Linked DNA regions of Alicycliphilus denitrificans K601. The protein of the gene in region 2 interacts with the protein of the main gene of each other region in a pairwise test. Links are inferred from orthologs where the notes say so. Each region holds a gene or a part of one and is shown on either strand. Other genes may lie near its edges. The genes, in order: rho and nusG.

Region 1 (14,313 bases), 2.4 Mb from region 2 along the record:
CGCGCCCAGCATCGTCATCGGCCTGTTCGTGTACGCCGTGGTCGTGGCCCGCTTCAAGAGCTTCTCGGCCTGGGCGGGCATCATGGCGCTGGCGCTGATCGTGATTCCGGTGGTGATACGCACCACCGAGAACATGCTGGTGCTGGTGCCCGCCAGCCTGCGCGAGGCCGCCTACGCGCTGGGCGCGCCCAAGTGGAAGGTGATCCTCAAGGTGACGCTGCGCGCCGCCCGCGCAGGCGTCATCACGGGCGTGCTGCTGGCCGTGGCGCGCATCTCGGGCGAGACCGCGCCGCTGCTGTTCACGGCGCTCAACAACCAGTTCTGGAACTCGGACCTCTCCAAGCCCATGGCCAGCCTGCCGGTCACCATCTTCAAGTTCGCCATGAGCCCGTACGAGAACTGGCAGCAGCTGGCCTGGGCCGCGGTGTTCCTCATCACGCTGGCGGTGCTCGGGCTGAACATACTGGCCCGCGTGCTCACGCGCCAAAAGTAAAGAAGCAGATCGCTCCCCGGAAAGACGCACATGCCTTCCACCAAGAACACCGCCGCCGCCGCCGCGCGGCCCAAGCTCACGGTCCGCGACCTGAACTTCTACTACGGCAGGTTCCATGCCTTGAAGGGCATCAACCTCGACATTCCCGAGAACAAGGTCACGGCCTTCATCGGGCCATCGGGCTGCGGCAAGTCGACGCTGCTGCGCACCTTCAACCGCATGTTCGAGCTCTACCCCGAGCAGCGCGCCGAGGGGCAGATCCTGCTCGACGGCGACGACCTGCTCGCCAGCCGCCAGGACGTGGCGCTGATCCGCGCCAAGGTGGGCATGGTGTTCCAGAAGCCCACGCCGTTTCCCATGTCGATCCACGACAACATCGCCTTCGGCGTGAAGCTGTTCGAGAGCCTGAGCGCCAGCGACATGGACGAGCGCGTGGAATGGGCGCTGAGGAAGGCCGCGCTGTGGAACGAAGTAAAGGACAAGCTGCACCAGAGCGGCGCGGGCCTGTCGGGCGGGCAGCAGCAGCGCCTGTGCATCGCGCGCGGCATCGCCATCAAGCCCGAGGTGCTGCTGCTCGACGAGCCCTGCTCGGCGCTGGACCCCATCTCCACGGCCAAGATCGAGGAACTGATCGCCGAACTGAAGGACGAATACACGGTGGTCATCGTCACGCACAACATGCAGCAGGCTGCGCGCTGCAGCGACTACACGGCCTACATGTACCTGGGCGAGCTGATGGAGTTCGGCGCCACCGAGCAGATGTTCTTCAAGCCCCGGCGCAAGGAGACGGAAGACTACATCACAGGGAGATTCGGATGACCGACAAGCACCTTTCCTCGCAGTTCGACAGTGAGCTCAACCAGGTCTCGGGCCGCGTCATGGAGCTCGGCGGCCTGGTCGAGTCGCAGATCCGCCAGGCCATCGCCGCGCTGTCGCAGTTCAGCCTGGAGGCGGCCGCGCAGGTCGAGACGCTGGAGCAGCGCGTCAACCAGATGGAGGTGGAGATCGACCACGAGCTCACCACCATCATCGCGCGGCGCCAGCCCACGGCGCGCGACCTGCGCCTGCTGATGGCGTTCTCCAAGGCCACGGCCAACCTGGAGCGCATGGGCGACGAGGCCACGCGCATGGCGCGCATGGTGCGCTCCATCATCGAGAGCGGCGCGGCGCGCTCGCTGCCCAGCAGCGACTTGCGCGTGGCGGCCGACCTGGCTGCGGGCCTGCTGCGCAAGGCGCTGGACGCCTTCGCGCGCCTGGACACGCGCATGGCGCTGGCCATCCTCAAGGAGGACGACCTGATCGACCGCGAGTTCGACGGCTTCGTGCGCAAGCTCATCACCTACATGATGGAAGACCCGCGCACCATCTCGGCGAGCCTGGACCTGCTGTTCCTGGCCAAGGCCATCGAGCGCATCGGCGACCACTCCAAGAACGTGGCCGAGCTCATCATCTACCTGGTGGAGGGCAAGGACGTGCGCCACACCGCCCTGGAAGAAATCGAATCGGTCGTGCAATGAAACCCTTTCCCCATGTCCTCGTCGTCGAGGACGAGGCAGCCATCGCCGAACTCATCGCCGTGAACCTGCGCCACAACGGCTTCACGCCCATCTGGGCCGAGGACGCCGAGGCCGCCCAGCGCGAGCTGGACGCCGTGCTGCCCGACGTGATCCTGCTGGACTGGATGCTGCCCGGCATGAGCGGCCTGCAGCTGGCGCGCAAGTGGCGCTCCGCCGCGCGCACCAAGGGCGTGCCCATCCTGATGCTGACGGCGCGTGGCGACGAGCCCGACAAGGTGGCGGGGCTCGATGCCGGCGCCGACGACTACATCACCAAGCCCTTCTCCACCCAGGAGCTGCTCGCGCGCATACGCGCCGTGCTGCGCCGCCGGGCGCCGGAGCAGGTGGCCGACAGCGTCGCCATCGGCGCCCTGAGCCTGGACGCCGCTACGCACCGCGCGAGCTTCCAGGGTCAGCCCCTGAAGCTCGGACCGACGGAATTCAAGCTGCTGCACTACCTCATGAAGCACGCCGAGCGTGTGCACAGCCGCGCCCAACTGCTCGACAAGATCTGGGGCGACCACGTCTACATCGAGGAGCGCACGGTGGACGTGCACGTCAAGCGCCTGCGCGAGGCGCTGGGCGAGGCCAGCGCCATGTTGGAGACCGTGCGCGGCGCGGGCTACCGCCTCACGGCGCAGGGTGCGTTAGAAAAATGATAGCTGCAAGCGCTTGATGGTTCTGCGTTAGATCCATATTTCATTCAAACCTATCGGTAAATGCGGCATGCCTTGGCGCTTTGCGATCTTTCTGTGCGCCCAGGCGCTGGGCGCGGCGGCGGGCGGCTGGGCCGCCGGCCCCTGGGGGCTGGCCGCGGGCGTGGCGCTGGCGTCCTGGCTGTGCTGGGGCTGGGAGTCCTGGCAGGGCCTGCGCGTGCTGCGCTGGCTGCGCCAGGACGGCGAGCCGGCCCGGGCCCCGGCGCTGCGCGGCCCGTGGGGTGAAGCTTGCGACCGCATGCGCCGCCTGCTGCGCCAGCGCGAGCAGCGGGCGGCCGCCAGCGACGCGCGCCTGCAGGAATTCCTCGCGGCCCTGCAGGCCTCGCCCAACGGCGTCATCCTGCTCGACGCCCAGGGCCGCATCGAATGGTGCAACCAGACGGCGGCCCAGCATTTCGGCCTGCAGGCCGAGCGGGACCTCATGCAGTCCGTGGGCAACCTGTTGCGCGACCCCGCCTTCAGCAACTACCTGGCCGCGGGTGACTATGCCCAGGGCGTGCTGCTGCCGGGGCGCGAGAGCAGCGCCGCCCACCCCGTCACGCTGTCGGTGCAACTGCACCCCTATGGCGACGGGCGCCGCCTCATGCTATCGCGCGACGTCACCGCGCTGGAGCAGGCCGAGGCCATGCGGCGCGACTTCGTGGCCAACGTCTCGCACGAGATCCGCACGCCGCTCACGGTGCTGGTCGGCTTCGTCGAGACCCTGCAGACCCTGCCGCTGCAGGAGGACGAGCGCGCGCGCTACCTGGGCCTGATGGCGCAGCAGGCCGCGCGCATGCAGCACCTGGTGCAGGATCTGCTGACGCTGTCGCGCCTGGAGGGCAGCCCCCCGCCGGGCATGGCCGAGTGGGTGCCGGTCTGCGCACTGCTGCGCCACTGCGAGGACGAGGCGCGCGCTCTCTCGGCCACGCTCGCGCGCACGCCGGCGCAGCAGCACAGGTTCGTCTTTCCCACCCCCGGGCAGGCGCAGGCGGCAGGCCAGGTGGCGGGCATCGCCGCGGAACTGCAAAGTGCCCTGGCCAATCTGGTCAACAACGCCGTGCGCTACACGCCCGCGGGCGGCAGCATCACCGTGGCGTGGGAGCCGCTGGCCGACGGCGGCGCGCGCTTCACGGTGCGCGACACGGGCCCGGGCCTGGCGCCCGAGCACCTGCCGCGCATCACCGAGCGCTTCTACCGCGTGGACCGCAGCCGCTCGCGCGACACGGGCGGCACGGGCCTGGGCCTGGCCATCGTCAAGCACGTGGTGCAGCGCCATGGAGCCGCGCTGGAGATCTCCAGCGTGCTGGGGCAGGGCTCGGTGTTCGGCGTGCGCTTTCCGGCGGCGCGCGTGCGTGCGCAGGCCGGCGTCAGTCCCGCTGCGCGGAGTGGTGCCGCTGCAGGCTGAGCACGCCCAGCAGCAGCGCGCTGAAGACTAGCGCCGTCACGCCCAGGGCCGCGGCGCTGGCGGCCCAGAACGGGGCGGGGGAGTGCAGCGGCCCCCAGCCGGCCAGGCCGTGGTAGGCCAGCCGGTAGCCGCCATACAGGCCCACGCCCCACAGCAGCACGCCGTAGACCAGCAGCGGCGCGAGGGTGATGCGGTAGCTGCGCAGCACGAAGATGCACAGCGTCTGCAGCGCATCGGCCACGTGGTAGGCCGCCACCCACAGCAGCAGCGAAGTGGCCAGCGCCACCACCTCGGCGTTGGTTGAATACAGGCTGGCGATGGGTTGTCGTGCTATTGAAAGCGTAGCTGCAAGGGCGCACCCCATGAGCGCTGAAAGCCAAAAACCCTTCAAGGCCGTCGCGCCGGCGCGCTGCTCGTCGCCGGCCCCGCGCCAGTAGCTCACGCGCGCGCTGGTGGCGATGGCCAGTGACAGCGGCACCATGTAGAGCACGGCGGCCAGGTTGGATGCGATCTGGTGCGCGGCCGAGGCCAGCGCGCCCTGGCGCGCGATGAACAGCGCCATGAGCGTGAACGAGGTGACCTCCACCAGGATCGACAGCCCGGCTGGAAGCCCCAGGCGCATGAAGCGCCCCAGCTGCGCCCCGTCGGGCCGCTCCATGGGGTGCCACAGCGCGAGCGGCGCGTACATGGGGTGGCCGCGCAGCATCTTCCAGCCCACCAGCAGCAGGCCGTAGTTCACCGCCAGCGTGGCCCAGGCGCAGCCCGCCGCGCCCTGGGGGGCGAGCCCCGCGCCGCCGAAGGTGAACCAGATCGACAGCGGCACCTTGAGCGCCAGCGACCCCACCTGCAGCCAGGTCACGAGCTGCGGGTGGCCCAGGGCCTGGTTTAGCGTGCTGTAGATGCGAAACAGCAGCGCCGGCGGCAGGCCGAAGGCCAGGATCGCGAGGTAGGCGCGCACCTCGGCGCGCAGCTGCGGCGGCACCTCGGTCCATTGCAGGATGGGGCCGGGCGAGAGCAGCACCGCCATGCCCAGCACGCAGGCCACGGCCCACAGGTACAGCGACTGGCGCACGCTCGCGCCTATGGCGCCCTGCGCGCCCGCGCCGCGCTGCTCGGCCCAGACGGGCAGCAGCGCCTGCAGCACGCCCATCAGCGCCACGTACACGCTGATGAACACGGCCGAGCCTATGGACAGCGCGGCCAGCGACTCCTGCGCATGCCGGCCGGCGACGATGGTGTCGGTCACGCCGAAGGCCATCACGGCCAGCTGCCCGGCCAGCACGGTGAACGCGTGGCGCGAGATGATGGACAGCTCGGACATCAGCGCTCCACGCGGTGCAGCACCAGTATCCTGTCGTTGCGGTCCGTGGGGCGGCCGATGCTGGCCACCGCGTGCCACTCAGCGGGCGGCAGCAGCGTCGCCACGGCCGGGCCCATGGCTGCGTCGGCCACGGCCCAGTTGCACAGCGGCAACTCGGAGACCGGCTCCACGCGCAACTGGCCGTGGTACACGAGGGCCGCGATCTGGGCACGGTTCAGACCATAGCTGGCCACGCAGCCCTGCCTGTCGGTGATGGCGGCGGCCACGCCCGCCACCTGCGCCTCCATGCTGCGGCCATAGTTCAGTAGCGGCAGCCACAGCGTCATCATCAGCAGCCAGCCCAGCGTGGCGCCGCTGGCGGGCAGCACCAGGCTCTTCCAGATGGCCGGGCGGTTGCGCGCCGTGCGCCAGGCCACCAGCGCGCACCAGGCGGCCGTGGCCGCCAGGGCCACGCCGAAGGCCAGGGCCGAGAACGCGGGCTCGTAGCCCGGCGCCAGCCTGGCCACGTTGGCCGCGGGCTTGGCGGGCACGCCGGTCTGCACCGACAGCCAGATGACCCAGATGGCGATGGCCGACGCACTGAAGAACAGCAGCGTGAACCAGTCGATCAGCGCCGAGATGCTGCGGCGCAGCGTGGGCAGGGCAAAGGCCGCCAGCGTCGCCAGCGCCGGCAGGCCCAGCAGCAGCGCGCGGTCAGAGGGCCGCGTGGTCAGCGTGGCGCCCACGGCCACCAGCACAAACCACAGCGGCAGCAGCAGGTGGCGGTGCCATTGCCGGCTGGCGATCAGATGGCGCCAGCGCCACAGCGTCCATAGGGCCAGCGGCCAGGCCGGCCAGCTGAACCAGATGAACAGGCGCAGCAGGCTGTACCACCACTCCTTGCCGTCGTCGAAGCCCTCGATGCGCCAGGCCCACAGGCCCAGCTGCCAGGCCAGCAGGGCGGCACCCAGCGTCGATGCCAGCAGCACCGCCGACGCGGCGCCGCGCCTGGGCATGGGCGCCTCCTTGCCGCACCACACCAGCCAGGCGCAGCCCAGCCCCAGCAGCACGGACAGCGTCGGCGCGCCGCTGAGCACCAGGCCCAGCAGGCCGGCCACGGCGGCGGCCACCGGCCATGCCATGCGCCAGGGCATGGCGGCGCCGGCGGCGAACAGCAGCGCCGTGCCGCACAACTGGGTCAGGTAGCCGGTGGTTTCGTGCGACAGCTGGGCCAGCCCCAGGCTCGCGATGAGGGCCAGGAGGCCGGCATCGGCGATGGCGCGGGCGTAGTCGGCGGGCTTGGCCTCGCCGCCGAAGGCAAAGGCCACGGGCTGAGCGCCGGGGCCGCGCGCCAGGTAGTACACGCCGTACCAAGTGGCGGACAGGGTCAGGAGCAGTAGCGCGATGAACGGCAGCCGGGCCGCCATCGCGGGCGACAGCCACCCTTGCAGCGCGTCGATGGCCCATGCGCCCAGCCAGTAGGGCAGCAGGCCATCCCCATCGGGCGGCATGCCGGCCAGCAAGGGGTTCATCCAGTCCGTGCGGCCCAGGGCCAGCTCGTGCATGTAGCCGAACGAGGCCACGTCGGCATAGCGCCAGGGCGCGCGCCCGACGAAGCCGGGTATGGCATAGGCCAGGCACAGCAGCAGCAGAGCCCAGCGGGGCAGGGGCCGCACGGCACTCTGGGCAACGATGGCGGGCGTGGGATGGATCACTCGGGCTGCGCGGCGTTGTGGTTGGACGGGACGGGCGGGGCAGCATACCCGCCAAGAAAAAAGGCAGCGCGGTGAAGCCGGGCTGCCTTGGGGCGTGCTGCAACGGGCCCACGCGCCGGTGGGCGGGGGCTGCGTTGCTTACTTCGCTGCGGTCTTGCCGAAGCGGTTGCGGAAGCGTTCCACGCGGCCGCCCATGTTGTCCACGGATTTTTGCGTGCCGGTGTAGAAGGGGTGGGATTCGGACGAGGTATCCAGCTTGAACAGCGGGTATTCCTTGCCTTCGAAGGTATCGGTTTCTTTCGTGTTCACGCACGAGCGGGTCACGAACTTGAAGCCGTTGGACAGGTCCACGAACAGCACTTCGCGGTAGTTGGGGTGAATGCCTTCTTTCATGATTTCTCTTTCAAGTCAGCGGGAGCCGCGCCAGCCAGCCTGACGTACTTTCCGCAAAAAGCTCTTGATTATGGCATAGGCCGGGCTCAGCCGCCCCGGCGCATCATGTCGAAGAAGTCCACGTTGGTCTTGGTGGCCTTCATGTTCTTGATCATGAGCTCCATCGCCTCGATCTCGTCCATGTTGTACATGAACTGGCGCAGGATGCGGGTCTTCTGCAGGATCTCGGGCGCGAGCAGCAGTTCCTCGCGGCGCGTGCCGCTCTTGTTGAGCTCGATGGCGGGGAACACGCGCTTCTCGTACAGGCGCCGGCTCAGATGGATTTCGCAGTTGCCCGTGCCCTTGAACTCTTCGAAGATCACCTCGTCCATGCGGCTGCCGGTATCGACCAGGGCCGTGGCGATGATGGTCAGGCTTCCACCTTCCTCGACCTTGCGCGCCGCGCCGAAGAAGCGTTTGGGGCGCTGCAGCGCGTTGGAGTCCACGCCGCCCGAGAGCACCTTGCCCGACGAGGGCACGACGTTGTTGTAGGCGCGCGCCAGGCGGGTGATGGAGTCGAGCAGGATCACCACGTCCTTCTTCAGCTCCACGAGGCGCTTGGCGCGCTCGATCACCATCTCGGCCACGTGCACGTGGCGCGCGGCGGGCTCGTCGAAGGTGGAGGCGATGATCTCGCCCTTGACCGAGCGCTGCATCTCGGTCACTTCCTCGGGGCGCTCGTCCACGAGCAGCACCATGAGGTGCACGTCGGGGTGGTTGGCCGTGATGGCGTGGGCGATGTGCTGCATCATCATCGTCTTGCCGCTCTTTGGGGGCGCGACGATGAGCGCGCGCTGGCCGCGGCCGATGGGGGCGATGATGTCGATGATGCGGCCGGTGATGTTCTCGTCGCTCTTGATGTCGCGCTCCAGCCGCATCTGCTCCTTGGGGAACAGCGGCGTGAGGTTCTCGAACATCACCTTGTGCTTGTTCTGCTCGGGCGGGCCGCCGTTGACGGAGTCGAGCTTGGTCAGCGCGAAGTAGCGCTCGCCGTCCTTGGGCGTGCGCACCTCGCCCTCGATCATGTCGCCGGTGTGCAGGTTGAAGCGCCGCACCTGGCTGGGGCTGATGTAGATGTCGTCGGTGCTGGCGGTGTAGCTGGAATCGGGACTGCGCAGGAAGCCGAATCCATCGGGCAGGATCTCGAGCACGCCGTCGGCAAACACCTGCTCGCCGGCCTTGGCGCGCTTCTTGATGATGGCGAACATGAGCTCCTGCTTGCGCATGCGGCCGCCGTTTTCGATCTCAAGCGCTTCGGCCTGCTTGAGGACTTCAGACACGTGCAGTGCCTTGAGTTCATTAAGGTGCATGAAATGACTCCTGCGGCGGAGTAGGTATTTCTTGTGACTGGAGAGGAGGTGGCTGCATGCCGGGCGGGACTTGTAGAGTGCCCTGGCGAGCCTGTGATCTGGAGCCGGCCGCTGAAGATGTGTGCTGACCGTGGGGGATCGGCGCGAATTATGACAGGAAAATTCCCGCGCGCCCTCGGGATGCGCGCTGCCGGCCTCGCGCTGGGCCGGCCGGCGCGCGGGGCCTTCAGCCCAGTTGCTGGTCGATGAAGGCGGTGAGCTGCGCCTTGCTCATGGCGCCGACCTTGGTGGCGGCCAGCTGGCCGTCCTTGAACAGCATCAGCGTGGGAATGCCGCGGATGCCGAACTTGGCCGGGATCTCGCGGTTGTCGTCCACGTTCATCTTGGCCACCTGCAGCTTGCCCTGGTAGGCGCTGGCCACTTCGTCGAGGATGGGGGCGATCATCTTGCAGGGGCCGCACCACTCGGCCCAGTAGTCCACCAGCACGGGCGTGGAGGACTTGAGCACGTCGGCTTCGAAGCTGGCGTCAGACAGTTGCTTGATGAGGTCGCTTGCCATGGGGTGTTCCTTGGATTTGGCGGGTGGGACAGAGGTTAAATTCGAATCATTGTGACAGAAACCAATCCCCCATCCGACGGTATGCCCGGCCCGCCAGACGCTATGACAGTCATAGCGAAAAGCGATGCCCGCGCCGCCGCGCCCATGTGGCGCAGCGCCCTGCAGGCAGTGCAGGAGCACGTCCGTTGCCGCGGCGTGCACCCGGCGCGCGCCGTGGTGCTCGTGCCCTATGCCCAGCTCATGGCCGAGGCGCAGCGCCAGTGGACGCGCTGGCAGGGCGACGGCTTCGCGCCGCGCTTCGAGACCACGCGCAACTGGGCGCGGCAGCTGGCGGGCTTCGTGCCCCAGGGCCTGGACTTCGCGCACGACGTGGCGCGCGACCGCTTCACCGGCGCCGCGCTGCTGGAGCGCGCGGGCCTCGCCGCGCAGCGCGAGATGCTGCTCGCCCCGCTGCTGGAGGCGGCCGGCCAGCTCGCCCCCGTGGCCGCCGCCGTGGCGCCGGGGAGGCGCGCCGAGTGGCTTGAGCGCCAGCGCGGCGTGCTGGGCCTGGCGGGCGAGGGCAGCGCCCTGCGCTACGAGGCCGCCGTGGCGCGCGTGGCGCTGGAATGGGTGGCCGCCTCGCGCCATGCGACCGACGTGCTGTTCGAGCCCGGCGTGCGCACCGCCGTGGATGCGCTGGTGCTGCTGCAGGGCTTTCAGCCCGACGCGCTGGCCCAGGCCTTGTGCGCGGCCTGGGGCGACAGTGCCCTGGCCCTGCCGCTGTGGCAGGCGCCCACGGGCCAGGGGCGGATCCGCCTGCGCCGCGCGCTGGACGCCGAGGACGAGGCCCAGCGCGCCGCCGCCTGCGCCATTGCCCACGTGCAGGCCGGCCGCGTGCCCGTGGCCCTGGCCGGCACCGACCGCGCGCTGGTGCGGCGCATCACCGCGCTGCTACAGGGCGCGGGGCTCGCGGCCAGGGACGAGAACGGCTGGACCCTGTCCACCACCCGCGCCGCCGCCCAGGTTATGGCGGCGCTGCGCGCCTGCGCCTGGGACGCGGGTAGCGATGCGGTACTCGACTGGCTCAAGGCCGTGCCCGTGATCGAGGAACCGGCCCTGCGCGCCCTGGAGCAATGGCTGCGCCGCAACGCCGTGCGCCGTTGGAGCGGCGCCCCGGGCCGCGCCCAGGGCCGGCCCGCCATTGCCGCCACCATCGCGCAGGTTGAAGCCCTGCGCGCGCCGATGCGCGCCGCGCGCCCCCTGGCCGAGTGGCTGCGCGGCCTGCGCCAGCTTTTGCAGGCCAGCGGCCAGTGGGATGCATTGCAGCAGGACGACGCGGGCGAGCGCGTGCTGCTGGAACTGCACCTGGCCGAGGGCCTGGAGGGCAGCCTGGCGGATGCCGAAGGGGCGGGGCGCAGGCTCTCGCCGGGCGACTTCGGCCACTGGGCCGACCAGGTGCTCGAAGCCACCCGCTTCAAGCCCGACTGGGAGCAGGACGCGGCCGCCGACCTCGTGGTGCTGCCCCTGCCGCAGCTGCTGGCCCGCCCCTTCGCCGCGCTGGTGCTGGCCGGCTGCGACGAAAAGCGCCTGCAGGCCGCCCCAGAGCCTCCCGGGCCATGGACCCAGGCCCAGCGCCAGGCCCTGGGCCTGCCCACGCGCGAGGCGCTGGAGGCCGCCCAGCGCGCCGCCTGGGCCGACGCCCTGCAGATTCCCTGGGTAGACGTGCTGTGGCGCGCCAGCGAGGGCGGCGAGCCGCTGCTGGCCAGCCCCCTGGTGCTGGCGCTGCCGCCCGCCCTGCATGCGCAGGCGCCGCAGGACACCCGCCTGCCGCGCGCCGTTGCGCCCGGCGCCACGCCGCGCCCCTGGCCCGTGGGCGCGCGCCTGCCCGTGGCGCAGCTGTCGGCATCAGCTTATGCCGACCTGCGTCACTGCCCCTATCGCTTCTATGCGCTGCGCCAGCTCGGCCTGCAGGAGCAGGACGAGCTGGAGGCCGAGCTGGACAAGCGCGACTTCGGCACCTGGCTGCACGCGGTGCTGCAGCGTTTCCACGAAGGCCTGCGCGACGCGCCCACGCGGGACGCGGCCGAGCGCAGCGCGCGCCTGGACGCCGCGGCCAGCCAGGCGCGCGAGCAGCTGGGCCTGGCCGGCAGCGACTTTCTGCCCTATGCGAGCGGCTGGCCGCAGCTGTGCGACGGCTACCTGCGCTGGCTGGACGAGCACGAGGCCGCAGGCGCGCGATTCGCCCGGGCCGAGGTCGAGGCACAGCGGCACCTGGCGCTGAAAGGAGGCAGCCTGGAGCTGGTGGGCAAGCTCGACCGCATCGACGAGGCCAAAGACGCAGAAGGCCGCGCCGGCACCTTGGTCATCGACTACAAGACCGAAGGCAGCCAGACCACCAGGGCGCGCGTGCAGGCGGGCACCGAAGACACCCAGCTCGCCTTCTACGCCGCCCTCATGCCCGAAGGGCGCGGCCCCCTGCGCGCCGCCTACGTGAACGTGGGCGAGCGCGGCGAGACCAGGACCTTCGAGGCGCCCGACGTGGAGCAGCTGCGCGACGCGCTGCTGGCCGGCATACGCGACGACTTCGACCGCATCGCGCAGGGCGCGGGCCTGCCCGCGCTGGGCGAGGGCAGCGTGTGCGACTGGTGCGCCGCGCGCGGCCTGTGCCGCAAGGATTTCTGGAATGAATAGAGCTGCCTACGAACACAACGGCCGGCCGGTCTCGCGCGAAGCCTTCTACGCCATCGCCTGCGATCCCGCGCGCAGCGTGGCGGTGGAGGCCTGCGCCGGCGCGGGCAAGACCTGGATGCTGGTCTCGCGCATGCTGCGCGCGCTGCTCGACGGCAGCGCGCCGCACGAGATCCTGGCCATCACCTTCACCAAGAAGGCCGCCGGCGAGATGCGCCAGCGCCTGCAGGAATGGCTGGAGCAGTTCGCCCACGCCGCGCCCGAGGATCTCGAAAAGGAGTTGATTGCACGCGGAATCGGCCTCGAAGCCGCGCGGGGAAAGCGCGAGCAGCTACGAAATTTGTACCAGCAGCTGTTGGCCAGCGGCCGCCCGCTGCAGATCCGCACCTTCCACAGCTGGTTTGCCGCGCTGCTTTCCACGGCCCCGCTGGCGCTGCTGCAGGAGCGGGGCCTGCCCACGCACTACGAGCTGCTCGAAGACGACGCGCAGGCCAAGGCCGAGGTTTGGCGGCCATTCCTGGAGGCCGTGGCCGGCGACGACGCGCTGCGCGCCGACTACGAGGCCATCGTCGCCGTGCATGGCCGCTCGCAGACGCACAAGGCGCTGGAGGCGGCGCTGGACAAGCGCGTGGAGTTCCTGCTGTCGGACGAGGCGGGCATCGTCGATACGTCGGTGCCGCCGTTCGGCGAGGTCTATGAACGCCTGGCCGGCGTGGAGCACCCGGGCGACTGGCTGCTGCGCCGCGCCGCCGGGCGGGCCATGCTCGAAGACGCGGCGCGCGCGCTCATGCCCCTCGCGCCGAGCTTCGCGGCCAAGGGAGAGGAGCTGATGGCGGCCCTGCAGGCCGGCGACTGGCAAGGCGTGCTGGCCGCGCTGTTCACCAAGGACGGCGAGGGCACGCCGCGCGCCTTCGGCAAATCGTGCCCCCAGGCCGTCACCGTCGCGCAGGACGAGGCGCAGACGCTGCGCGACGCCTGCCGCCAGCACGCCGCATGGCTGCACCAGCAGCGCATGGCGCGCCTGTCGCGCCGCCTGATCGAATGCTTCGGGGCCGTCAAGCGCGAGCATGGCTGGGTGGACATGAACGACGTGGAGCGCACCGCGCTCACGCTGCTGTCCGACCCCGTGCTCTCCGGCTGGGTGCAGGAGCGGCTGGACGCGCGCGTGCGCCACCTGCTCGTGGACGAGTTCCAGGACACCAACCCGCTGCAGTGGCAGGCGCTGCACGCCTGGCTGGCGGGCTATGCGGGCGCGGGCGGGGGGCAGCACCCGCCCAGCGTGTTCATCGTGGGCGACCCCAAGCAGAGCATCTACCGCTTTCGCCGCGCAGAGCCCCAGGTGTTCAAGGCCGCGCAGGCCTTCGTGCGCGAGGCGCTCGGCGGCGACCTGCTGGCCTGCGACCACACCCGGCGCAATGCGCAGGGCGTGATCGGCGTGGTCAACGCTGCCATGCAGGCCGCGCAGGCGCAGCAGGAATACGAAGGCTTTCGCGCGCACACGACCGAATCGCAGGACGCGGGCCGGCTGCTGCGCCTGCCGCCTATCGCCCGGACGGACGCGCGGGTCGGGGGGGGCGGCGCGGCCGACCCGCTCGCCTGGCGCGACAGCCTGAACGAGCCGCGCCACGAGGCCGAGGAAACCCTGCGCATGGCCGAGAGCGCCCAGGCCGCGCAATGGGTGGCGGCGCAGCTGGCCGCCGGCCTGCCCGCCAGCGAGATCATGGTGCTGGCGCGACAGCGCGAACGCCTGGCGCGCATGGAAGAGGCGCTGCGCGCCCTGCACATCCCCTGCGTGCAGCCCGAGAAGGCCGACCTGGCCCAGGCTCCCGAAGTGCAGGACCTCGTCGCGCTGCTGGACGCGCTGGTCTCGCCCGCGCACGACCTGTCGCTGGCGCGCGTGCTCAAGTCGCCGCTGTTCGGCGCCGACGACGCGCTGCTCACCGAACTGGCCCTGCTGCGCCGCCAGGAACGGCACGTGCACCTGAGCTGGTTCGATCTGCTGCAAAAACAAGAGCTGCTGGCGCTTGACTGCAGGGCGATAGCGGCCAATTTGTCTCTATACAAGGAGTGGGTGGACAGCCTCCCCCCGCACGACGCGCTGCAGGCCATCTACGCGCATGGCGACGTGCTCGCGCGCTTTGCCGCCAGCGCGCCCGCGCCGCAGCGTGCCGGCGTGCT
Region 2 (14,414 bases):
AGAACAGGAAGATGGCAAGGTCTTCCCAGCCCGCGCCGTCCGGTCTGCGCTGCCCTTCGCCTTTCGGCGGCGGCAGCGATTCGCCCGCGATGCGCGCGCCGATCTGCCGCACGGCGGCATCGAGTCCGCCCGCGAAGTCGTTCTCGCGAAAGCGCGGCTTCATCGCGCCGTCGATGATGCGCGCGGCCGCGATGTCGGGGATCGCGCCTTCAAGCGCCTTGGCGACCTCGATGCGCATGCGCCGGTCGTCCTTGGCAACGATGACGAGCACGCCGTCGCCCACGTCGCGCCGGCCGATCTTCCAGGCATTGCCCACGCGGTTGGCGAAGGCGGCGATGTCCTCGGGCGCGGTGGTGGGCACCATCAGCACCACGACCTGCGAGCCGTGCTGCTGCTCGATGGCCGCGAGCTGCGCCTCCAGCGCCTGGCGCTCGCCCTCGGAGAGCGTGGCGGTCTGGTCGATCACGCGTGCCGTGAGCGCGGGCACGGTGCGCAGCGGCTGCGCCGTGGCGCCAGGAGCCCCGATAGCTACTAAAAATATAGCTATCAGCGCTTGCAGCACAAGCGCCAAAGGCATTTTTTACTTGGATGCCGGTGCGGCAGGGCTGGAGAAGTCCACCGTGGGCGGGGCGCTGATCTGCGCCTCGTTCTGCACGGTGAAGCTGGGCTTGGGCGCATAGCTGAACACCATGGCCGTGATGTTGGTGGGGAAGCTGCGCGCGAGCACGTTGTATTCCTGCACGGTTTGGATGTAGCGGTTGCGCGCCACGGTGATGCGGTTTTCCGTGCCCTCCAGGGTCACCCGCAGGTCGCGGAAGGCCTGGTTGGCCTGCAGCTGCGGGTAGCGCTCGGCCACCACCATCAGGCGCGAGAGCGCGCTGGACAGCTCGCCCTGCGCCTGCTGGAACTTGTTGAACGCCTCGGGGTTGTTGAGCAGCTCGGGCGTCACCTGGATGGACGTGGCCTTGGCGCGTGCCTCGATCACCTTGGTCAGCGTCTCCTGCTCGAACGCGGCCTCGCCCTTGACCGTGGCGACGATGTTGGGCACCAGGTCGGCGCGGCGCTGGTACTGGTTGAGCACCTCGCTCCACGCGGCCTTGGACTGCTCGTCCAGGCGCTGGAAGTCGTTGTAGCCGCAGCCCGACAAGGCCAGTGCCGCGGCAATGGTGGCGATGAGTCGTTTCATGGTGTGAGGTCCGTGCAACTGCGGGGATGGGCGGCGGCCAGTGAGCCAGGCGGCGCGCCGGATGCCGGCATTGTGCCGTGACAAGCCGATCCGTGGTGCGGACAATGGCGGTTTCATCGCATGCACGGCGCCTGGCTTATGACCCAATCCTCCATGCGCGCGGCCGTTCTGGCCGGCACGCCCGACGAACTCGAAATCATCTTCTACGATGCCCTGCGTGCCGGCGACCTCGATCGCGTGATGGCCTGCTGGGCCGACGAGGACGACATCGTCTGCATCCACCCCGGAGGCCTGCGCCTGATCGGGCTGGCGGCCATCCGCTCGGCATTCGCTGCCATGCTCAGGCACGGAGGGCTCGGCGTGCGGACGCAGCGGGTGGGGTGCGTGCAGACGCTGGCCAGCGCCGTGCACAGCGTGCTCGAACACGTGAGCGTCATGCTGCCCGACGGCCCGCGCGAGGCCGTGGTGTGCGCCACCAACGTCTACCACAAGACGCCGCGGGGCTGGTGCCTGGTCACGCACCATGCCAGCCCGGGTGTTGTGGGCGAGGGGGCCGCGCCGGCGGCCGCCGCGCATGTGCTGCATTAAGTGTGCGAATGCCCGCTGCCGCCGCGCAAGGCGCACAATCGCGCCATGGATGACATCGTCAGGCAGGCCATCGCCAAGTGGCCCCATGTACCCGACTGCTACGCCTGGTTGGGCCTGGATGCGCGCGGCCAGTGGTATCTGCGCGACGAGGGCACGCAGGCGCGAGGCGGCTTCCGCGCGGCGCGCGGTGTCCGGCTGGAGCATGCCAAGCTCATCGACTTCATCCACCGCAACTACGAGGCCGATGCGCGGGGCTGCTGGTTCTTCCAGAACGGCCCGCAGCGCGTCTACGTGGAGCTGGAGGCGGCGCCCCTCGTCTGGCGGGTGAACGCCGCGGGAGAGGCCGTGGCCCACACCGGCGCGCCCGCGGGCGGCGTGCAGGAATGCCTGGTGGACGAGGAAGGCCGCGTGTATCTGACGAGCCCCATGGGCTTGGGCCTGGTGCACAGCCTGGACGTGGACTGCGTGGCGCAGCAGATCGAGCAGGGGCGCTGGCAGCCCCGTGAGGTGCGCGCGGCCGACCTGCCGGCGGCCTGCGGCTTCGTGCCCAGCCCTGCCGCTCTGGCGCGCACCGGGGCCTGATACGGCTTTGCATTCGATCGCCTAACGTCGTTGGTTCGCCTCGCCGTGCTACAGCACTGTCTTCGGCTTCCCGCCTAGTTATCCGATTGAATGCAAACCCGTATGAAAATGCAAAAGCCGGTCATCGACCGGCTTTTTGACAGGCAGAGGGCCGTTTACTTGGCCGAGTTCACCAGGTACTCGACGGCGGCCTTGAAATCGGCGGCCGATGCGGTGGAGCCGCCCTTGGGCGGCATGGCGCCCTTGCCTTGCGTGGCGATCTTCAGCACCTCGTCGAAGCCGGCCGCCAGGCGCGGAGCCCAGGCCGCCTTGTCACCGAACTTGGGTGCGCCCGCGACGCCCGTGCCGTGGCAGGCGACGCAGGTGGATTCGTACACGGCCTTGCCGGCGGCCTGGCCGGCCCCGCCCGCGGGCGCGGCGGCGGCAGGGGCGGCAGCTGCTGCAGCGGGGGGCGCTTCCGCTGCCGCAGGGGCCGCCGCGGGAGCGGCATCCGCCGCGGCCGGGGCGGCCGGCTCGGCGAACTTCGCGCCCGCCGCATTCGCCATGTAGGCCACGCCGCGCGCGATCTCGGTGTCGTTGAAGTCGCCGCCGCCCTGCGGTGCCATGGCGCCCTTGCCCTTGAGCGCCGACTGCACCAAGGCCTCGAAGCCAGTCTTGATGCGCGGGCCCCAGGCCGCCGCGTCGGCCAGCTTGGGCGCGCCGGCGGCGCCGGTGGCGTGGCACGCCGCGCACTGGCCCTTGAATACCTCTTCACCCGAGCGCAGCGGGCGGTTGGCATCGCGCACCTGCACGCTGCCGACCTTCTGGAGGCGCTGCGCAATGGCCATTTCGGCGTTGTCCACGCCTGCATTGGGCTTGTTGCCAGAGGTCACGAAGACCACCAGGCCAATGATGATGAACACTGGCAGCACGAAGGCAAAGATGGCGGAAAGCAGGAACTGCTTCGGGCTTTTGATCATCCCGGAATGCGCTTCGTCGTGGGTGTCGCTCATGAGAACCTCTGCAATGTTGTTGTGCTGGCGGGTGGAAAGGAAAAGAATTTTCGATTATAGGAGCGGCCCTTGCACCCACCCGTTGGGGAAAACGGGTGGGTGCAAGGGCCGCGCCAGCCAACATTGCCATCAGGAGCGTGCAGGTCCTCCGCCGGTATCCGTCCAGCCGCCGCCCAGCACCTTGTACAGGGTGACCTGGTTCTGCAATTGCTGCAGGCGCGTCTGCACCAGGGCCTGCTCCGTCGCGTACAGCGAGCGCTGCGCGTCCAGCAGGTCCAGGTAGCTGGCCACGCCATTGCGATAGCGCAGGTCGGACAGGTCCAGGCGCTTGGCATCGGCCTGGGTCTGGGCGCGCTGGGCATCGATCTGCTGCTGCAGCGTGGCCTGTCCCGCCAATGCGTCGGACACCTCGCGGAACGCGGTCTGGATGGACTTCTCGTACTGCGCCACGGCGATTTCGCGGCCTGCGCGCGCGGACTCCAGGCCGGCCTGGTTGCGCCCGGCATCGAAGATCGGCAGGGCCAGCTGCGGCGCCAGCGAGAAGGCCCAGGAGCCGCTCTTGAACAGGCCCGAGAGCTCGTCGCTCACGCTGCCGAACTGCGCGGTGAGAGAGATGCGCGGGAAGAACGCCGCGCGCGCCGCGCCGATGTTGGCATTGGCGCCGATCAGCAGCTGCTCTGCCTGGCGTATGTCCGGACGGCGCTGCAGCAGGTCCGACGGCAGGCCCGCGGGCAGCGGCTGCATGAGGGCGGCATCGGCCAGGCGCATGGACGGCAGGCTGGCGCGTATGTCGTCAGGCAGCGGTTGGCCCAGCAGCAGGGCGAGGGCGTTTTCGTCGAGCAGGCGCTGGCGCTGCTGCTGGGCGTAGGTGGCGCGGGCGGCCTGCGCCAAGCTCTCGGCCTGGTGGCTGTCCAGTTCGGAGCTCACGCCATGCTCCAGGCGCAGGCGCGTGAGCTTGACGGACTCCTCGCGCGTCTCCAGCGTGCGGCGGGAGATGTCCAGCAGCTCCTCGTCGGCCATCAGCGTGAGCCAGCCCGATGCCACGGCCGCCACCAGGCTGATCTGCGCCGACTTGCGCGCCTCCTCGGTGGCCAGGAACTGGGCCAGGGCCTGCTCCTTGAGGGCCCCGATGCGGCCAAAGAAGTCGATCTCCCAGGCGGAGATGCCCAGGCCGGCCTGGAACTGGTTGGCGTATTGGCCGTTGACGATGCTGGGCTGGCGCGTGCCGCTGGCGATGGCATTCACCGTGGGGAACTGGCCCGCGCGCTGGATCTGGAACTGCGCGCGCGCCTGCTCGACGTTGAGCATGGCCACGCGCAGGTCGCGGTTGTTGCCCAGCGCGATGCCGATGAGCCGCTGCAGCCGCGGGTCGGTGAAGTAGTCCTTCCAGTCGATGTCGGCGGCGGCCCTGGCCGTGGCCGGCACGTCGTTGCCGGCCAGGGCGAAGGCCTCGGGCACCGGCGCCGCGGGGCGCTCGTACTTCGGTATGAAGCTGCAGCCGGCGAGCAGGGCCGCGATCACCAGGGGCGAGAGGGCACGCGCCGGGCGCGTGCGGGGCAGGGTGTGCTTGTGCATGTTTGTCGTACTCCGGTGTCCGGGTCAGGCCGCGCTGTCGCTGTGGTGCTGCATGGCGTGCTTGGCGTCATGTTCGCGCTGGCGCTGGCTGCCCTTGAAGAAGCTGCGCACCACCACGAAGAACACGGGCACGAAGATCACGGCTAGCAGCGTGCCCGTGATCATGCCCCCGATCACGCCTGTGCCGATGGCGCGCTGGCTCGCCGAACTGGCGCCCGAGGCAAGGAACAGCGGCAGCACGCCGAGCGTGAAGGCCAGCGAGGTCATCACGATGGGGCGGAAGCGCAGGTGCGCGGCCTCCAGCGCCGCCTGGATCACGCTCTTGCCCGAGGCCTGCAGGTCCTTGGCGAACTCGATGATCAGGATGGCATTCTTCGCCGACAGGCCGATGATGGTCACGAGGCCGATCTGGAAGTACACGTCGTTGGACATACCGCGCAGCAGCGTCGCGAGCAGCACGCCCAGCACGCCCAGCGGCACGACCAGCAGCACCGAGAACGGGATCGACCAGCTCTCGTAGAGCGCCGCCAGGCACAGGAACACCGCGAGCAGCGAGAACGCGTACAGCACCATGGCCTGCGAGCCCGCGAGCTTTTCCTCGCGCGACTGGCCCGTCCACTCGAAGCCGAAGCCCTCGGGCAGCTGGGCGGCCAGGCGCTCCATCTCGGCCATCGCGTCGCCCGTACTGAAGCCGGGCGCGGCGTCGCCGGCGATCTTCATCGACGGGTAGCCGTTGTAGCGCACGGTCTGCATGGCGCCGGTCAGCCAGCGCGTGGTGGCGAACGTCGACAGCGGCACCACCTGGCCCTTGTTGTTGAGCACGGGGATGTCGAGCACTTCCTCGGGCTGCATGCGGGCGCGGGCATCGGCCTGCACCACCACGCGCTGCAGGCGGCCCTGGTTCGGGAAGTCGTTGACGTAGGTCGAGCCGAGCGCCGTCGAGAGCGCGCTGCCGATGGCGTCGAACGACACGCCCAGGGCGCTGGCCTTGTCGCGGTCGATGTCGATCTGCATCTGTGGCGCATCCTCCATGCCGTCGGGGCGCACGCCGGCCAGCACCTTGCTCTGCGCGGCCATGCCGAGCAGCTGGTTGCGCGCGGCGACCAGCGCCGCGTGGCCCTTGGAGCCGCGGTCCTGCAGGCGGAAGGTGAAGCCCGTGGCGGTGCCCAGCTCGGGGATGGGTGGAGGGCTCAGCGCGAAGATGAACGCGTCGCGGTAGCCCATGAGCGCGCCCATGGCGCGGCCTGCGATGGCCGCGGCCGAATGCTCGGGGCCGGGGCGCTCGCTCCAGTCCTTGAGCGTCACGAAGGCCAGGCCCGCGTTCTGCCCCTGGCCCGAGAACGAGAAGCCCGCCACCGTGACGATGTTGTTCACCTCGGGCTGCTTCAGCGCGAAATTCTCTACCTGGGTCAGCGCCGCGCGCGTGCGCTCCAGCGACGCGCCCGCCGGCAGCTGGACGTTGGTGATCAGGTAGCCCTGGTCTTCGTTGGGCAGGAACGAGGTGGGCAGGCGCGTGTAGACGATGGCCACGGCGCCGATCAGCGCGGCGTAGATGACGGCCATGCGTCCGCCGCGGCGCACCAGTCTGGCCAGGCCCGACTCGTAGCGGTGCGTGGTGCTCTTGAACGCGCGGTTGAACCAGCCGAAGAAGCCCTTCTTCTCCATGTGGTGGCCGGCATCGACGGGTTTGAGCAGCGTGCCACACAGCGCCGGCGTGAGCGACAGCGCCAGGAAGGCCGAGAACGCGATCGACGTCGCCATGGTGGCGGCGAACTGGCGGTAGATGTTGCCCGTGGAGCCCGCGAAGAACGCGAGCGGCACGAACACCGATACCAGCACCACCGTCACGCCGACGATGGCGCCCGAGATCTGGTCCATGGCCTTGCGCGTGGCCTGCAGTGGCGGCAGGCCTTCCTCGCTCATGATGCGCTCGACGTTCTCGACCACCACGATGGCGTCATCCACCACGATGCCGATCACCAGCACCATGCCGAACATGGTCAGCACGTTGATCGAGAAGCCCATCGCCAAGAGTGCGCCGAAGGTGCCCAGCAGCGCCACGGGCACCACGATGGTGGGGATGATGGTGTAGCGGAAGTTCTGCAGGAACAGGAACATCACCAGGAACACCAGCACCACGGCTTCGAGCAGCGTGTGCACCACCTTCTCGATCGAGACCGAGATGAAGGTGGAGGTGTCGTACGGGATGGTGTACTTCACGCCCTGGGGGAAGTACTGCTGCAGCTCGGCCAGCCTGGCCTTCACGGCCTTGGCCGTGGCCAGCGCGTTGGCGGTGGGCGTGAGCTGCACGCCCATGCCCACGGCGGGCGAGCCGTTCAGGCGCGCGCTGGTGCTGTAGCTCTGCGCGCCCAGCTCCAAGGTCGCCACGTCCCTCAGGCGCACGGTGGAGCCGTCGGTGTTGGCGCGCAGCACGATGTTGCCGAACTGCTCGGTGGTGGAGAGCTGGCCCTGCACCACGATGGTGGCCGTCGTGGTCTGTCCCTGGGCACTCGGCAGGTCGCCGAGGTTGCCCGCGGACACCTGCACGTTCTGCGCGCGGATGGCGGCGTTCACCTGGTCGAGCGAGAGGTTGAAGCCCTTGAGCTTGGCAGGGTCGATCCACACGCGCATGGCGCGCTCGGAGCCGAACTGCGTGACCGAGCCCACGCCGGGCAGGCGCTGCAGTTCGGGCACGATGTTGCGCGCCGCATAGTCGTTGAGTGCGTCGATGCTCACATTCGGGGTTTCCGACGTGAGCATGGAGAACAGCAGGAAGTTGGAGCGCGACTTCTCCACGCGCACCCCCTGCTGCGTCACGGCCGCCGGCAGGCGCGGCGTGGCGCGCGAGAGGCGGTTCTGCACGTCCACCTGCGCGAGGTCGTCGTTAGTGCCGGGCTCGAAGCTCAGCACGATCGAGCCCGTGCCGTTGGCCTGGGCCGTGGCCTCCATGTAGGCCAGGCCCGTGGCGCCGTTCATCTCTCGCTCGATGACGGCGAGCACCGAGTCCTCGAGCGTCTGCGCCGTGGCGCCGGGATAGGCGACGGACACCTGGATCGTGGGCGGCGCCACCGCAGGGTACTGGGCGATGGGCAACTGGGTGATCGAGACCGCGCCCGCCACCATGATGAAGATTGCGACGACCCACGCGAAGATGGGGCGCTCGATGAAGAACTTGGCCATGTGCCGCGCTCCTGGTTCTTATTGCTTGGCCGGCGTTGCGGCGGGTTGGCTGGCGGCGGCCGATGCGGCCTGTGCGGGCGCCTTGGCGGCGCCGTTGGCCTGCCAGGGCACGGGCTGGACGACCATGGGGTCGCCGGGCTTGACGCGCGGCAATTTCTGAAAGCCGTCGACCATCACCTGCTCGCCGGCCTTCAGGCCGTCGAGCACCACCCAGTTGGTGCCCTGCGCGGGCCCGAGCTTGACCGGGCGCGGCGAGACCCTGCCGCCTTCGCCGACCACCATCACCGTGTCGGCAGCGCCCGTGCGCGTGACCGCCTGCTGCGGCAGCAGCACGCCGTTGTCCACCTGCGCCTGCTCCAGCCGCACGCGCACGTACAGGCCCGGCAGCAGCGAGCGGTCGGGGTTGGGCACCTCGGCGCGCAGCGTGACCTGGCCGCTGGTCGCATCCACCGTCAGGTCGGTGAACAGCAGGCGGCCCGGCTGCTTGTGCACGCTGCCGTCCTCCAGCACCACGCTCACGTTCGCGGCGTTGGCGCCGGCCTTCTTGTACTTGCCGCTGGCCATGGCCGCGCGCAGCTTGAGCGCTTCGGAAGCCGACTGCGTGAAGTTGATGTAGAGCGGGTCGATCTGCTGGATCACCGCCATCTCGGTCGGCGTGCCCTGGCCGACCAGCGCGCCCTCGGTCACCAGCGCGCGGCCGATGCGGCCGGAGATCGGCGCGGTCACGGTGGCGTAGCCCAGGTTGATGCGGGCCGTGGTCACGGCCGCCTTGGCGGCGGCCACGTTGGCCTCGGCCGTCTTCTGCGCGGCCACGGCATTGTCGTATTCCTGCTTGCTGATGGCGTTCACGGCCACCAGCGGGCGGTAGCGTTCGGCTAGCGCGCGGCTCTGGGCCAGGCTGGCCTCGGCCTGCGCCACGCTGGCCTGCGCCTGCGCCAGCGCGGCCTCGTAGGGCGCGCTGTCGATCAGGAACAGCTTCTGGCCCGCCTTCACGTCGCTGCCTTCGGCGAACAGGCGCTTTTGCAGGATGCCTGCGGCGCGTGCGCGCACCTCGGCGATGCGCGACGCCTCCAGCCTGCCAGGCAGCTCGGTGACGAGCCCGATGTCGCCCGGCTGTACTGTCACCACCCCCACTTGCGGCGCCGGCGGCGGGCCACCTGCACCGGCGGGGGCGGCGTCTTTCTTGCCGCAGGCCGCCAGCGCGAGGGCGGCGGCCAGGGCGATCGACAGGGCCGCCGCCGGGCGGCGCACGAAGCGGCGAACGGGACGGGCGTTCTTGTTGTTGTTCAGACGGGGCATGGAAGTCCTTTGGCTGGCGGGGTGCGTTGATGAGGTGCGGTGCCCGTGCAAGGCAAGCGCGGGATATTCGCACCATCGGATGGCAATTGCACGAAGGGGCGAATTATATATACATTCATGAATGTATAATCAAAAGCTAAGGCTCCGCCACCATCCGGTGGTGGCGCCCTTTTTTCGGAGGCCCACGATCCATGGCTCGACGCACCAAGGAAGACGCAGACGCCACGCGCAACGCACTGTTGGATGCGGCCGAACTCGTTTTCTATGAAAAGGGGGTGGCGCGCGCATCGCTGAGCGAGATCGCCCAGGCGGCCGGCGCCACGCGCGGTGCCATCTACTGGCACTTCAAGGACAAGGTGGATTTGTTCAACGCGATGATGGATCGCGCCACCCTGCCGCTCGAAGGCGTGTGCAACGCCGGCGAGGCCGCGTACGCCAAGGAGCCGCTCGTGCAGCTGCGCGGCATGGTGGAGCTGCTGCTGCGCAGCGTCGTGAGCGACGCTCACATGCGCCGCGTGTTCGAGATCGCCCTGTACCGCGTGGAATACGTGAGCGAACTCAGCGGCGTGCGCGAGCGCCACCTTGCTGCGCACGCACGCTTCCAGGCGCTGCTGGAACGCAATCTGTCGCTTGCGGCCGCTCAGGCATCGCTGGCGCTGCCGATGTCCGCGGCAATGGCGGCGGCCGGCCTGCATGCCCTGTTCAACGGCCTGCTGCAATCGTGGTTGCTGGGCGAAGCCAGCTTCGACCTGCCGGCCACGGGCCGTGCGGCCGTGGACGCTTATCTGCGTGGATTGGGCTTTCACGTGTGACCTGCGTGCGATAATTGCCAATCTTTCACGAACGCGGCTGTAGCTCAGTGGATAGAGTATTGGCCTCCGAAGCCAAGGGTCGTGGGTTCGATCCCCGCCAGCCGCGCCAGCAGTGCTCCTCTTTTTTTTGGAGGGGCTTCGGTGGTGCTACATAGGTTGTGGTGCCATGCCGTTTCTTTCGGGATGAGTGGACTGAGCGCTTCAGGTACGCAAAGTTTCCAACGCGGCAAAAAAGCTGCTATGATTGCAAGTTCTTTGGAGGGGTGCCCGAGTGGCTAAAGGGGGCAGACTGTAAATCTGTTGGCTTACGCCTACACTGGTTCGAATCCAGTCCCCTCCACCAAGATGTGAGTTGAAGGCGTTGGATCGCGATTGCGCAAGTCTCGATCTTGCGGGAGTAGTTCAATGGTAGAACCCTAGCCTTCCAAGCTAATGACGCGGGTTCGATTCCCGTCTCCCGCTCCACGTTTTGGTTGTTGGTTTTTTAGGGGGTTTACCTCCGAATGCCCATGTGGCTCAGTGGTAGAGCACTCCCTTGGTAAGGGAGAGGTCGCGGGTCCGATTCCCGCCATGGGCACCAAGATTCAATGGTGCATGTCCGTCCGGGGTGCATCAATATTTGTCGTGTTGGTGTAGCTTTTTCGGAGTCGAAAAAATGGCAAAAGGTAAATTCGAACGGACCAAGCCCCACGTGAACGTGGGCACGATCGGTCACGTGGACCATGGCAAGACGACGCTGACGGCGGCGATTGCGACGGTGCTGGCCAAGAAGTTCGGCGGCGAAGCCAAGGGCTACGACCAGATCGACAACGCGCCCGAAGAAAAGGCCCGCGGCATCACCATCAACACCTCGCACGTGGAATACGAAACGGCCAACCGCCACTACGCCCACGTGGACTGCCCCGGCCACGCCGACTACGTCAAGAACATGATCACGGGCGCCGCCCAGATGGACGGCGCCATCCTGGTGTGCTCGGCCGCCGACGGCCCGATGCCCCAGACGCGTGAACACATCCTGCTGGCGCGCCAGGTGGGCGTGCCCTACATCATCGTGTTCCTGAACAAGTGCGACATGGTGGACGACGAAGAACTGCTCGAACTCGTCGAAATGGAAGTGCGCGAACTGCTGGACAAATACGAATTCCCCGGCGACGACACCCCCATCATCCGCGGCTCGGCCAAGCTGGCCCTCGAAGGCGACCAATCGGACAAGGGCGAACCCGCCATCCTCAAGCTCGCCGAAGCCCTTGACACCTACATCCCCACGCCCGAGCGCGCGGTGGACGGCACCTTCCTCATGCCCGTGGAAGACGTGTTCTCCATCTCCGGCCGCGGCACCGTGGTGACCGGCCGCGTCGAGCGCGGCATCATCAAGGTCGGCGAAGAAATCGAAATCGTCGGCATCCGCGAAACGCAAAAGACCACCGTCACCGGCGTGGAAATGTTCCGCAAGCTGCTGGACCAGGGCCAGGCTGGCGACAACGTGGGCCTGCTGCTGCGCGGCACCAAGCGCGAAGATGTCGAGCGCGGCCAGGTACTGTGCAAGCCCGGCTCCATCAAGCCGCACACGCACTTCACCGCCGAAGTGTACGTGCTGAGCAAGGACGAAGGCGGCCGCCACACGCCCTTCTTCAACAACTACCGTCCGCAGTTCTACTTCCGCACGACCGACGTGACGGGCTCCATCGAACTGCCGGCCGACAAGGAAATGGTCATGCCCGGCGACAACGTGTCGATCACCGTCAAGCTGATCGCGCCGATCGCCATGGAAGAAGGCCTGCGCTTTGCCATCCGCGAAGGCGGCCGCACCGTGGGCGCGGGCGTTGTGGCAAAGATCATCGAGTGACAGGAAAAGCGAAGGGGTATAGCTCAATTGGCAGAGCGTCGGTCTCCAAAACCGAAGGTTGTAGGTTCGATTCCTACTGCCCCTGCCACCTGAATGTGGTGGTGAACGAGCCCGCCAGACCCTGGCGGGCTTCGGCGTCTTGTGAGGCGCTAGATCAAGAAGGTTAATGCTCATCTATGGCCACTTCCCAGGTTGAAACGGTCACTACCGGCGCGGACAAGGCAAAGCTGTTCGCTGCGGTGGCGATCGTGCTTGCTTCTGTCGCTGGTTTCTACGTGCTGGGAAAGCAGGGGCCCCTGATCCAGTGGGGGGCGTTGGTGCTCGGTCTGGTGCTGGCTGTCGTAATGTTCCTGACCTCGGAGCATGGCCGCCAGTTCATGGGCTTTTCCCGTGATGCGTGGCGCGAGGTCAAGAAGGTCGTCTGGCCTACGCGCAAGGAAACACTGCAAATGACGGGCTATGTGTTCGCATTCGTGGTGCTGATGGCGCTGTTCCTCTGGCTCACGGACAAGACCTTGGAATGGGTTCTGTACGATTTGGTCTTGGGTTGGAGAAAGTGATGGTGGATGCCGTGGAAACCAATGGCGCTCAGCCTCCTGTTGATGCATCGGTGAATCCCGACTTGCGTTGGTACATCGTGCACGCCTACTCCGGGATGGAGAAGGCGGTGGAGCGCAATATTCAGGAGCGCATCGTACGCTCCGGCATGCAGCACAAGTTTGGCCGCATCCTGGTCCCGACCGAGGAGGTCGTGGAGATGAAGAATGGCCAGCGCAAGACCACCGAGAGGCGCTTGTTCCCCGGCTATGTGTTCGTCGAAATGGTCATGGATGACGACACTTGGCATCTGGTGAAGCACACCAGCAAGGTCACTGGCTTCGTGGGTGGGGTGAAGAATCGCCCTGCGCCCATTTCCGAGGAGGAAGTGCAGAAGATCGTGAGCCAGATGCAGCAAGGCACCGACAAGCCGCGCCACAAGATCGAGTTCATGGTCGGTGAACTGGTGCGCGTCAAGGAGGGGCCCTTCACGGACTTCAATGGTTCGGTGGAAGAGGTCAACTACGAGAAGAACCGCCTGCGGGTCTCGGTGATGATTTTCGGTCGTTCCACTCCCGTGGAACTGGAGTTCGGTCAGGTGGAGAAAACGTGAGTTTCACCAGGATTTGATCGATTAAGTGAGTATTCGCGCTTTTCGACTCGGCGCGATAGGAAATAAAGAGTCGGTAACCCCGGGGAGCCTGGTTGTTCGACCAGGCGTCATCACCCGCAAGGAGCTATCAATGGCGAAGAAAATCGTCGGCTTCATCAAGCTGCAAGTGCCAGCTGGTAAGGCCAACCCATCCCCCCCGATCGGTCCCGCACTGGGTCAACGCGGCCTCAACATTATGGAATTCTGCAAGGCGTTCAACGCCCAGACCCAGGGTGTCGAGCCGGGCCTGCCGCTGCCTGTGGTGATCACGGCATTTGCGGACAAGAGCTTCACCTTCATCATCAAGACGCCTCCGGCGACCACCCTGATCAAGAAGGCCATCAAGCTGGAGAAGGGCTCGTCCAACGCGCTCTCCACCAAGGTCGGCAAGATCACGCGTGCCCAGCTGGAAGAGATCGCCAAGACCAAGCTGAAGGACATGAACGCTGCCAGCGTGGACGCCGCCGTGCGCACGCTGGCTGGCTCTGCCCGTTCCATGGGCGTGACGGTGGAGGGTCTGTAAATGGCTAAGCTGACCAAGAAGCAAAAGGCCCAGCAGGGCAAGGTCGACAGCACCAAGCTGTATCCCTTCGCCGAAGCCGTGGCGCTGGTGAAGGAGGCTGCGACGGCCAAGTTCGACGAGTCCATCGACGTGGCGGTGCAGTTGGGCGTGGATGCCAAGAAGTCCGACCAGGTGGTGCGCGGCGCCGTGGTGCTGCCCAACGGGACGGGCAAGACCACCCGCGTGGCCGTGTTCGCCCAGGGCGCCAAGGCCGAGGAGGCCAAGGCTGCCGGCGCCGATGTGGTGGGCATGGATGATCTGGCTGCACAGGTCAAGGCTGGCGACATGCCGTTTGACGTGGTCATCGCAGCACCCGACGCCATGCGTGTGGTGGGTACGCTGGGTCAGATCCTGGGCCCGCGTGGCCTGATGCCGAATCCGAAAGTCGGCACGGTGACGCCCGACGTGGCCACCGCCGTGAAGAACGCAAAGGCGGGCCAGGTGCAATTCCGCGTCGACAAGGCCGGCATCGTGCACACGACCATCGGTCGCCGCTCGTTTGCCGACGACAAGCTGCAGGGCAACCTGGCTGCCTTGATTGAAGCGCTGAACAAGGCCAAGCCTGCCACCAGCAAGGGTGTCTACCTGCGCAAGGTTGCGGTG

The links.
Region 1: the proteins of nusG (region 2) and rho interact in binary tests that used the Escherichia coli proteins (3 or more experiments, as listed by UniProt). The link is inferred for Alicycliphilus denitrificans K601 from one-to-one orthologs.

What each region holds. Positions count from the first base shown.
Region 1 is NC_015422.1:2,776,848-2,791,160, reverse strand. The notes cover bases 6,779-9,671. They hold rho (transcription termination factor Rho), read right to left. Parts: upstream 8,910-9,671; coding sequence 7,647-8,909; downstream 6,779-7,646. Other genes in these bases: ALIDE2_RS13235 (PD-(D/E)XK nuclease family protein), read left to right, coding at 9,571-9,671; trxA (thioredoxin TrxA), read right to left, coding at 9,136-9,468; ALIDE2_RS13250 (type B 50S ribosomal protein L31), read right to left, coding at 7,306-7,560; ALIDE2_RS13255 (hypothetical protein), read right to left, coding at 6,779-7,167. Also shown: phosphate ABC transporter permease PstA, read left to right, coding at 1-493; phosphate ABC transporter ATP-binding protein PstB, read left to right, coding at 524-1,312; phosphate signaling complex protein PhoU, read left to right, coding at 1,309-2,010; phosphate regulon transcriptional regulator PhoB, read left to right, coding at 2,007-2,708; phosphate regulon sensor histidine kinase PhoR, read left to right, coding at 2,776-4,152; ALIDE2_RS13260 (MATE family efflux transporter), read right to left, coding at 4,115-5,473; more of ALIDE2_RS13255, read right to left, coding at 5,473-6,778; more of ALIDE2_RS13235, read left to right, coding at 9,672-12,138; ALIDE2_RS13230 (UvrD-helicase domain-containing protein), read left to right, coding at 12,131-14,313. UniProt on the Escherichia coli protein: Facilitates transcription termination by a mechanism that involves Rho binding to the nascent RNA, activation of Rho's RNA-dependent ATPase activity, and release of the mRNA from the DNA template.
Region 2 is NC_015422.1:410,045-424,458, forward strand. The notes cover bases 11,421-14,414. They hold nusG (transcription termination/antitermination protein NusG), read left to right. Parts: upstream 11,421-12,619; coding sequence 12,620-13,210; downstream 13,211-14,414. Other genes in these bases: tuf (elongation factor Tu), read left to right, coding at 11,421-12,060; secE (preprotein translocase subunit SecE), read left to right, coding at 12,237-12,620; rplK (50S ribosomal protein L11), read left to right, coding at 13,341-13,772; rplA (50S ribosomal protein L1), read left to right, coding at 13,773-14,414. Also shown: ALIDE2_RS01945 (TPM domain-containing protein), read right to left, coding at 1-577; ALIDE2_RS01950 (LemA family protein), read right to left, coding at 581-1,186; ALIDE2_RS01955 (YybH family protein), read left to right, coding at 1,325-1,774; ALIDE2_RS01960 (DUF2946 family protein), read left to right, coding at 1,820-2,356; ALIDE2_RS01965 (c-type cytochrome), read right to left, coding at 2,512-3,348; ALIDE2_RS01970 (efflux transporter outer membrane subunit), read right to left, coding at 3,478-4,923; ALIDE2_RS01975 (efflux RND transporter permease subunit), read right to left, coding at 4,948-8,103; ALIDE2_RS01980 (efflux RND transporter periplasmic adaptor subunit), read right to left, coding at 8,122-9,402; ALIDE2_RS01985 (TetR family transcriptional regulator), read left to right, coding at 9,594-10,214; more of tuf, read left to right, coding at 10,870-11,420. UniProt on the Escherichia coli protein: Part of the processive rRNA transcription and antitermination complex (rrnTAC). The complex forms an RNA-chaperone ring around the RNA exit tunnel of RNA polymerase (RNAP).